Regions from separate parts of the Kosakonia pseudosacchari genome, predicted to be linked through region 3. Evidence: predicted binding sites of a transcription regulator. Region 3 holds the regulator's gene; each other region holds the start of a gene.
What was found. Region 3 encodes CRP, which controls carbon source genes, mostly activating them, when cyclic AMP is high. Its sites were predicted from a motif close to ATGTGANNNNNNTCACAT; they were not measured.
Positions count from the first base shown of each region.

Region 1: a site for CRP is predicted at 1,779-1,796, ahead of uxuA (mannonate dehydratase). Genes of this name have one in related genera too.
Region 2: a site for CRP is predicted at 1,368-1,385, ahead of udp (uridine phosphorylase). Genes of this name have one in related genera too.

Region 1 covers NZ_CP063425.1:3,231,240-3,234,521, reverse strand. The annotation lists gene IP581_RS15240 (CobW family GTP-binding protein) at 1-100, opposite strand, end outside; gene IP581_RS15235 (mannitol dehydrogenase family protein) at 221-1,687, opposite strand; gene uxuA (mannonate dehydratase) at 1,894-3,084, shown strand; gene yeiP (elongation factor P-like protein YeiP) at 3,151-3,282, opposite strand, start outside.
Region 2 covers NZ_CP063425.1:197,732-201,013, forward strand. The annotation lists gene metE (5-methyltetrahydropteroyltriglutamate--homocysteine S-methyltransferase) at 1-398, shown strand, start outside; gene IP581_RS00940 (dienelactone hydrolase family protein) at 443-1,249, opposite strand; gene udp (uridine phosphorylase) at 1,509-2,270, shown strand; gene rmuC (DNA recombination protein RmuC) at 2,406-3,282, shown strand, end outside.
Region 3 covers NZ_CP063425.1:4,478,455-4,481,736, reverse strand. The annotation lists gene IP581_RS21380 (YccS/YhfK family putative transporter) at 1-1,387, opposite strand, end outside; gene crp (cAMP-activated global transcriptional regulator CRP) at 1,434-2,066, opposite strand; gene IP581_RS21370 (OsmC family protein) at 2,371-2,775, shown strand; gene IP581_RS21365 (phosphoribulokinase) at 2,818-3,282, opposite strand, start outside.

The sequences.
Region 1 (3,282 bases), 1.2 Mb from region 3:
CGGCCCATTTTTCCTGCGGGTCTTTATTGGCCAGCAAATGCAAAATCGACGTGGTTTTACCGCTTCCGAGAAAGCCGGTGATGAGGTTGGTTTTGGTCACAAGAGCTCCAGGCGTCAACAAAATTTAAACATGACTGACGATCCTGGCGAAAAAAGTGCGAAAAGAGAAGGGCGCGGACGGCGTAAAAGCACTAACCGTCCGCTTTAGTAGCAGAAATTGTTAATTACCGAGTGCGCGTTTCACCGCGGCATGCGCACCTTCGGTGATGAGCATCTGCCATGCGTCATTAATGGCATTAACAAACGTCGGGTTGAGCGGCAGGTCGCTACCGAAAATCTCTTTGAGCGTCAGCAGTGCCATTACGCGTTCATCAACGCTGCTGGTTTCAACAATCGCGTGAATTTTATCCGCCAGCGGATCGCGAATATCAATACTGTTACCGGCGTCATCCACGCCGCTGACGTAGCGCATCCAGCCCGCAATGCCCAGCGCTAACAGCGGCCACTGCGTTTCTCGTTGCAAATGTACCCGAACACCGTCCAGCATACGCTGCGGTAGCTTCTGGCTGCCGTCCATGGCGATTTGCCAGGTACGGTGCTTCAGCGCCGGGTTAGCAAAACGGTCGATCAGGCTATCGGCATAGGCGGTAAGATCAACGCCGGTAATACGCAGCGTCGGGGCTTGTTCCTGGAGCATCAGGCGGCGCACCGCCGTGCGGAAGACATCATCCTGCATGCAGTCATTAATATGCGCGAAGCCTGCCAGGTAACCGAGATAGGCCAGAAAAGAGTGGCTGCCATTGAGCATACGTAACTTCATCTGCTCCCACGGCTGCACATCCTGCACCAGTTGTACGCCAGCTACTTCCCATTCGGGACGTCCGGCAACGAAATTATCTTCAATTACCCACTGAATGAACGGCTCGCAACTGATGGCGCACGGATCAAATACCCCCAGTGCTTCGCCAATTTCCGCCAGTGATTCATCTGTTGCCGCCGGAACAATGCGGTCCACCATGGTGGCCGGGAAACTTACATGTTCCTCTATCCACTGCGCCAGTTCCGGTGAGCGGGTTTGCGCCATTCCGAGTACGGCATTTTTAACAATATGTCCATTATCGGGAATATTATCGCAGGAGAGTACCGTAAAGGGCGGCAGCCCGCGTTCACGGCGACGGGAGAGCGCTTCAACCAGAATCCCTGGCGCTGAGTGCGGTTCGCCTGGGTGCTGGAGATCGTGTTCGATGCGCGGCTGATGCAGATCCAGTTTGCCGCTGGCAGGATCGATGCAATAGCCTTTCTCGGTGATGGTCAGGGAAACAATCGCCACTTGCGGTTCGCAAAATTTTTCAATAATGGCGGGCAGCGAGTCGAGTTTCGCGTTCAGGCATTCGTTCACCACGCCAATGATTATCGGTTGGTTTCCCTCCGCCCCTTTTTCCAGCACGGTGTATAAATGATTCTGCTCGCGTAACTGGGACATCAGCACATCGCCGCTGAACAGGCTGATTTCACAGATCCCCCAGTCACCGCCTTGCGCGTTAAGCACCCGGTTGGTCAGCAGTGCCTGATGCGCGCGATGAAATGCGCCAAAACCAAAGTGCACAATTCGCGAGCGCAGTTGTGTGCGGTCATACTGGGGTTGCTGTACGCTGGCGGGCAGCGTTACGGAGGCGATTGTCTTCATCTATATACACCTGATTAACCAATAATTAACAATGCGCAGTGTAAAGTTATATGACAGCAAAAAGAATTGGTATGCCGTAATTATCCGGGGAATGTGAGCTGGATCAATCATTGCTGTGGGAAGATTTGACCGCTGCAATTAAGCATGTATGGTAGTCGTCATATGTTTGTGTGTATTGGTATAACAACTTTGTAGAGGGTAAGGCAATGGAACAAACCTGGCGTTGGTATGGACCGAACGATCCGGTGTCGCTTGATGATGTGCGTCAGGCAGGCGCGACGGGCGTCGTGACCGCACTGCACCATATCCCGAACGGCCAGGTCTGGCCGGTTGACGAGATCAAAGCGCGTCAGGCGCTGCTGGCGGAAAAAGGGCTGGTCTGGTCGGTGGTCGAAAGTATTCCGGTGCATGAAGATATTAAAACCCATACCGGGCAGTACGATACCTGGATTGCCAACTACCAGCAGAGTATTCGCAATCTGGCAGCCTGCGGTATTGACACCGTGTGCTACAACTTTATGCCGATCCTCGACTGGACGCGTACCGATCTGGAATATGAACTGCCGGACGGCTCCAGAGCGCTGCGTTTTGACCAGATTGCTTTTGCCGCGTTTGAGTTGCATATCCTGAAGCGCAAAGGCGCAGAAGCTGACTACAGCGAAGAAGAGCAGCGCCAGGCGCAGGCTTACTTCAACGCCATGACTAAAGCGGAAGTCGAAAAGCTGACGCGCAATATCATCGCTGGTCTGCCTGGCGCGGAAGAGGGTTATACCCTTGAGCAGTTCCATGCGCGCCTTGCGGAATACGACGGGATCGACAAAGCGCAACTGCGTGAAAACATGGCCTATTTCCTGCGCGCTATTGTGCCGGTTGCGCAGGAAGTGGGCGTGCGTATGGCGGTTCACCCGGACGATCCGCCGCGCCCGATCCTCGGCCTGCCGCGTATCGTTTCTACTCTTGAAGATATGCAGTGGCTGAAAGAAGCGGTAGACAGCATCAATAACGGTTTCACGATGTGCACAGGTTCATACGGTGTGCGTGCAGATAACGACTTAGTGCGGATGATCGAGACGTTTGGCGATCGCATTCACTTCACGCACCTGCGTTCAACCTGTCGCGAAGATAACCCGAAAACGTTCCATGAAGCCGCGCATTTGCAGGGCGATGTGGATATGGTGTCGGTGGTTGCCGCCATTCTGACCGAAGAGCAGCGCCGCAAGAAAGCCGGCGATTTGCGTCCGATCCCGTTCCGCCCGGATCATGGTCACCAGATGCTGGACGATCTGCGTAAGAAAACCAACCCAGGTTACTCGGCGATTGGTCGCCTGAAAGGGATGGCGGAAGTGCGCGGCGTTGAGCTGGCGCTGAAGAAAACGCTGTTCCGCGATCTGCTGTAAGCCGGTTTACCGTCGGAAAATAAAAAGCCACTTCAATGAAGTGGCTTTTTTACTGCATCCCGCTTATCAGTCGGCGCGGCCCATATAGCGGCGCTCTTCGATATGAATACGGATTTTCTCGCCAGTGGTCAGGTATTCCGGCACCTGGACAACCAGACCGGTGGTCAGGGTGGCTGGTTTGGTGCGCGAGCTGGCGGA
Region 2 (3,282 bases), 630 kb from region 3:
TGGAAGCCTTCCGCATTAACGCGGCGGTAGCGAAAGATGACACGCAGATCCACACCCATATGTGTTACTGCGAGTTCAACGACATCATGGATTCCATTGCCGCGCTGGATGCCGATGTGATCACTATTGAAACCTCGCGTTCGGATATGGAATTGCTGGAGTCGTTTGAAGAGTTTGAGTACCCGAACGAAATCGGTCCAGGCGTGTATGACATTCACTCGCCGAATGTCCCGAGCGTTGAGTGGATCGAAGCGCTGCTGCAAAAAGCGGCGCAGCGCATCCCCGCACAACGCTTGTGGGTGAACCCGGACTGCGGCCTGAAAACCCGCGGCTGGCCGGAAACCCGTAGCGCGCTGGCAAATATGGTGAAAGCCGCGCAGAACCTGCGTCAGCAGTAAGCCTTACCGCGCCGTCCGGTGTGAAGCCGGCGGCGCAAAAAAACTTATTTTTTAACGTACTGCGCAAACCATGCCAGCATCCGCTGCCAGCCATCGGCGGCGGATTCTGCGTGATAGCTTGGGCGGTAGTCCGCATTAAACGCGTGACCCGCTTCGGGGTAGACGATGATTTCAGCCTTGGCGTTCGCGGCTCTGAGCGCCTGGCGCATGGTTTCCACACTCTCCAGCGGAATACCGGTATCCTGTGCGCCATATAAACCGAGCACTGGCGCGGTAAGTTCAGTGGCGATATCCACCGGGTGACGCGGAGAATTGAGCGATTTCTCCCCCACCAGCTTGCCATACCAGGCGACGGCGGCTTTCAACTGCGGATTGTGCGCGGCATACAGCCAGGCGATGCGTCCGCCCCAGCAAAAACCGGTCACTAACAGCTGATGCGCGTTCCCGCCGTTGCGCGCTGCCCAACTGGCGACATGATCCAGGTCGGCGAGCACTTGCGCGTCCGGTACTTTGCTTACCAGGCCGCTTAGCAGGGTTTGAATATCGGCGAAATCATTTGGATCGCCCTGACGGAAATAGAGCTCCGGCGCGATGGCGAGATAGCCTTCCAGTGCCAGACGGCGGCACAGATCGCGAATATGCTCATGCACGCCGAAAATTTCCTGCACCACAATGACAATCGGCAATGGGCCTTCGGCATTTTTCGGTCGGGCGTGAAAAGCGGGCATATTTTCGCCCTGTGTCGGAATAGACGTTTCGCCTGCGATTAAGGCGTCTTCCGGCGTGTGAACAACGGTTGAAGCGAGAGGTGAAGCCGCAGGTGCAAAGCCTGGTGTGTTGTTGGTTGTCATGGCATTCTCCATACCTTTTTTAGCGCTTCAATAACTATAGACGGGAAGGCCTGCCGCGCGCGCAAATCACCGTGCCGTAGACTATCTTTGCTGCTGAGTTGTGGGATGTGTCGTGTTAATGTGATGTAAATCACTAATTTATGGAAATGAAATGCAATCAGTTTTATTCATGGTGATATCAGTCACGAAATTATATCCGTGCCTTCTGTAAAGTATCTTTTTGCCTCTACTGATAAAACCGACCACAGAGGAGTCTGTTATGTCCAAGTCTGATGTTTTTCATCTCGGCCTCACCAAAAACGATTTACAAGGGGCTACGCTGGCCATCGTCCCTGGCGATCCGGAGCGTGTGGAAAAGATCGCCGCGCTGATGGATAAGCCGGTCAAACTGGCATCTCACCGCGAATTTACCAGCTGGCGCGCAGAGCTGGATGGCAAACCGGTTATCGTTTGTTCCACCGGCATCGGCGGCCCGTCAACCTCTATCGCCGTTGAAGAACTGGCGCAGCTTGGCATCCGCACTTTCCTGCGTGTGGGCACCACCGGTGCGATTCAGCCGCACATTAATGTTGGCGACGTGTTGATCACCACCGCGTCCGTGCGCCTTGACGGCGCGAGCCTGCACTTTGCACCGATGGAGTACCCGGCGGTGGCGGATTTTGAGTGCACTACCGCGCTGGTTGCCGCAGCGGATGCGATTGGCGCAACGAAACATATCGGCGTTACCGCCTCTTCCGACACCTTCTACCCAGGCCAGGAGCGTTACGACACCTTCTCTGGTCGCGTGGTGAACCGCTTTAAAGGTTCCATGGAAGAGTGGCAGTCCATGGGCGTGATGAACTATGAAATGGAATCCGCCACGCTGCTGACCATGTGCGCAAGCCAGGGGCTGCGTGCAGGCATGGTTGCCGGTGTGATTGTAAACCGCACCCAGCAAGAGATCCCGAATGCGGAAACCATGAAGCAGACCGAAAGCCACGCGGTGAAAATCGTGGTGGAAGCGGCGCGTCGTCTTCTGTAATTCGCCTTCCCTTTTGCAAAGGCCGATGCGTTCGGCCTTTTCTTTTTGCGTACTGCTTCGCAGGAAAACCCCTTCCAAACTGGACGTTTATACAGCACAATCCTCCGCTACAGGCGTTATCACTAAGGGGACGTGGTGGACACTTCAATCATCGTCATGGCAGCCGTTGCGCTGGCGGGTTTACTGGTCGGCTGGCTGGCAGCAAGCTGGCGAGGGGCGCAGCAGCAGGCGGATCTGCTCGCGGAGCAGCGTGATGTCTTTAGCGAACTGAGCGCCGCCCGGCAGCAGATAACCCAAAACGAACACTGGCGCGAAGAGTGCGGGTTGCTCAATAACGAGCTGCGTAGCCTGCAACATATCAATAGCTCGCTGGAAGCGGATTTACGCGAAGTGACGACCCGGCTTGAATCTACTCAGTTGCATGCTGAAGAGAAGCTACGCCAGATGCACAGCAGCGAGCAGCGGTTGAGCGAACAGTTTGAAAATCTTGCTAATCGTATCTTCGAGCAGAGCAATCGCCGCGTGGATGAACAAAACCGGCAAAGCCTGAACGGTCTGCTAACGCCGCTGCGCGAGCAACTTGATGGTTTTCGCCGTCAGGTGCAGGAGAGTTTTGGTCAGGAAGCGCGTGAACGCCACACGCTGGCACATGAAATTCGCAACCTGCAACAGCTGAATGCCCAGATGGCGCAGGAAGCGATAAACCTGACACGGGCGCTGAAAGGCGATAACAAAACCCAGGGTAACTGGGGGGAAGTGGTGCTGACCCGCGTGCTGGAAGCCTCTGGTTTACGTGAAGGTTATGAATACGAAACCCAGGTCAGTATTGAAAATGACCATCGCGCGCGGATGCAACCGGATGTGATCGTGCGTCTGCCGCAGGGCAAAGATGTGGTGATCGACGCCAAAATGACGCTGGTCGCTTACGAACGTTATTTCAATGCCGACGACGACTTTACGCGCGAAGGAGCGCTACAGGAACATATCGCCTCGGTACGAAACCATATTCGCC
Region 3 (3,282 bases):
CCACCATCGCCCAGCCGTAGTTTTTCCGAATAATGAGATAACTGACCAGCGTAATCATCAGCATTGCGGCCAGCGTAAAACCGAGGGGAACATGAAAGTGCAATGTAGCTCCGGCAATCACCAGCCCCGCAATGGTGCCCGCCGCCCGGTGGACAATGCGAACGCGCGTTGCGCCATAACCGTTTTGCGTAACAAACATCACCGTCATCATGATCCAGTAGGGTTTCGGTAAATGCAGGGCGCTGCCCATCAGGCTGGCGATGCTGAGCATGACGCTTATCCGTGCGGCATTACGCAGCGCCGCAGATTTCAGTGATAAATAGCTTTTCAGCGCCGGGAAAAGGGGCAAGCGCCGCTGCTTTTCCGCCATCAGATCGCGAGCATAGAGCGGGCGTTGAGTGCGCAAGACGCGCGCGATACGGCTAAAATGCCAGGCGCAGAACTGACCGACCGGGTTATCCGGATGCTGGCGGGCGATTTTTTCCAGCGCGCCGATCTGCTTATCCATGTTGAAGCGCGTGGGATAGCGGTGATAGAGAATGTCGTCTGCCAGCACACGTAAGCGAGCGGCGACAGTTTGCGCGTTCCAGCGGATCACCTGTTCGGCGTGGGTTTGTTCCACCAGTTTCTGCACCTCTTCCGGCTGGTGTAAACTCACCGAAATGTGCTCTTGCAGATCCAGCCCCACCTGGAAAACCCGCAGTAGCCGTTTGTAATCGTTGTGTTTATTGGCTGCCAGCATATGCAGTTGCTGGTAGCACTGGCTTATCATATCCACCGCTTTTTGCTGGCGGGCAAGCAACGGCGGCAGGGCTTTTTCCGGGTCGGCGTGCTGCGTCAGCAGGCTGTATTTCGCTTCGCAGTAATCTGCCAGTTGCCGGTAGAGCAGGCTGAGGGATTCGCGCAGCGGTTGCTCGCGCCACATCCAGAACCAGAACCAGTTGAACAGCCCATACCACAATGTGCCCAGCGCATAGATAAGCAGCGGTTCCCATACCGGCATGTTGCCGGCAAGGCTGAGGGTAAAAATAGCGGCAATCAGTGAAGCGGGAAGCAGGCGGCCATGCAGCGCACTGATTTCGGCGGTCACGCCTAAAACCAGCGTCAGTCCGGTGAGGATCAGCGGCAGCGGGAGATCTTTCGCCAGCAATAATTGCACCATCAGGCTACTGCCTGCAAACAAGGTTCCGCCAATGATCAGGCGTTTGAAAAAACGTTTATGCGGCGTATCAAGCCCGGCAATGTTGCAGCAGGCGGGAACGAGGGAAAACAGCAGACCTTGTTGCAGGTGACCAACGAGAAGGCCAATCGCCACAGGCAAACATAACACCAGCGTTTGTCGCAGTGCGTAGTTGATTTCGGGGTGATAAATCAGCCTGCGCCACATGAGGGAAGAAAAACGACGCAGCGTGTAAGCTGCGCCGTTTTACAGATTAACGCGTTCCGTATACGACGATGGTTTTACCATGGGCGGAGATCAGGTTCTGATCTTCGAGCATTTTGAGAATGCGGCCCACTGTTTCACGGGAACAACCGACGATCTGACCAATTTCCTGGCGAGTAATTTTAATTTGCATGCCGTCCGGATGGGTCATTGCGTCTGGCTGTTTCGCCAGGTTTAACAGCGTTTGCGCGATACGGCCGGTTACGTCCAGGAAGGCGAGGTTACCCACTTTTTCTGAAGTGACCTGCAGGCGACGCGCCATTTGCGAGGAAAGACGCATCAGGATATCCGGGTTAACCTGGATTAACTGACGGAATTTTTTGTACGAGATTTCAGCCACTTCACAAGCCGTTTTAGCGCGTACCCATGCACTGCGCTCCTGACCCTCTTCGAACAGGCCCAGTTCACCGATAAAATCTCCCTGGTTCAGGTAGGAGAGGATCATCTCTTTACCCTCTTCGTCCTTGATCAGCACTGCCACTGAGCCTTTAACGATGTAGTACAGCGTTTCCGCTTTTTCACCCTGGTGAATCAGCGTGCTCTTCGACGGGTACTTATGAATGTGGCAATGAGACAAGAACCATTCAAGCGTCGGGTCTGTTTGTGGTTTGCCAAGCACCATGCGCGATTATCCTCTGTTATAAGCTGTCTCAGACACAGGATGAGCCCCTACGTCTGGGGTTGCAATCTAAGCTTCCCGCATCCAGGGAAGTGGACCGTCAGCGTCATCTGCGGTCTCTAAAGTATGATGTCATGCATACATGCGTAACATCCATTTATCTCTGTAGCATCCAGAGTGTTTTAGCATAGCTTTTACCGCCTGTCTCCTGGTGTCTCGCTTCAGCATGACGCAGGTCGCCTTCCGTTGCGAGTTTTGTTATGTACGCGTAATCTGTAAAGAAAATTGCTACTCCGGAGTGAAGAAAATGCAGGCACGTGTGAAATGGGTTGAAGGGTTAACGTTCCTCGGTGAGTCCGCCTCGGGCCACCAAATCCTGATGGACGGTAACTCCGGCGACAAAGCACCAAGCCCGATGGAAATGGTGTTGATGGCGGCGGGCGGATGTAGCGCTATCGATGTGGTTTCTATTTTGCAAAAAGGGCGTCATGACGTGACCGACTGCGAAGTGAAGCTGACTTCAGAGCGTCGCGAAGAAGCGCCGCGCCTGTTTACCCACATCAATTTGCACTTTATCGTCACCGGTAAAGCGCTGAAGGACGCGGCGGTTTCCCGTGCGGTGGATTTATCCGCGGAGAAGTATTGCTCGGTGGCGTTGATGCTCGAAAAAGCGGTGAACATCACCCACTCTTACGAAGTTATCGAAGCCTGATGCGAAAAGCCCGGCAGCGTGTTGCTTACCGGGCTTTCTGCATTATTTGATCTTTTTGCCTTCCATCAGCCGTTGCACCAGCGGCGTCATAATCAACTCCATCGCCAGCCCCATTTTTCCGCCAGGCACCACCAGCGTATCCATATGCGAAATAAACGAGCCTTGCAGCATCGCCAGCAACCACGGGTAATCAATCCCTTCCAGGTTACGGAAGTGGATCACCACAAAACTTTCGTCCAGTGAGGGAATACCTTTCGCGGCGAACGGATTAGACGTATCCACCGTAGGGACACGCTGGAAGTTAATGTGCGTACGGGAAAATTGCGGCGTAATAAAATTGATGTAATCCTCCATCGAACGCACGACAGAATCCATTACTGCTTCACGCGAATGCCCGCGCTCGCTGGTATCGCGGACAAGTTTTTGGATCCACTCCAGGTTAACAATTGGCACCACGCCCACCAGCAAATCCACATGACGCGCGACATCGTTTTGCGGCGTCACCAC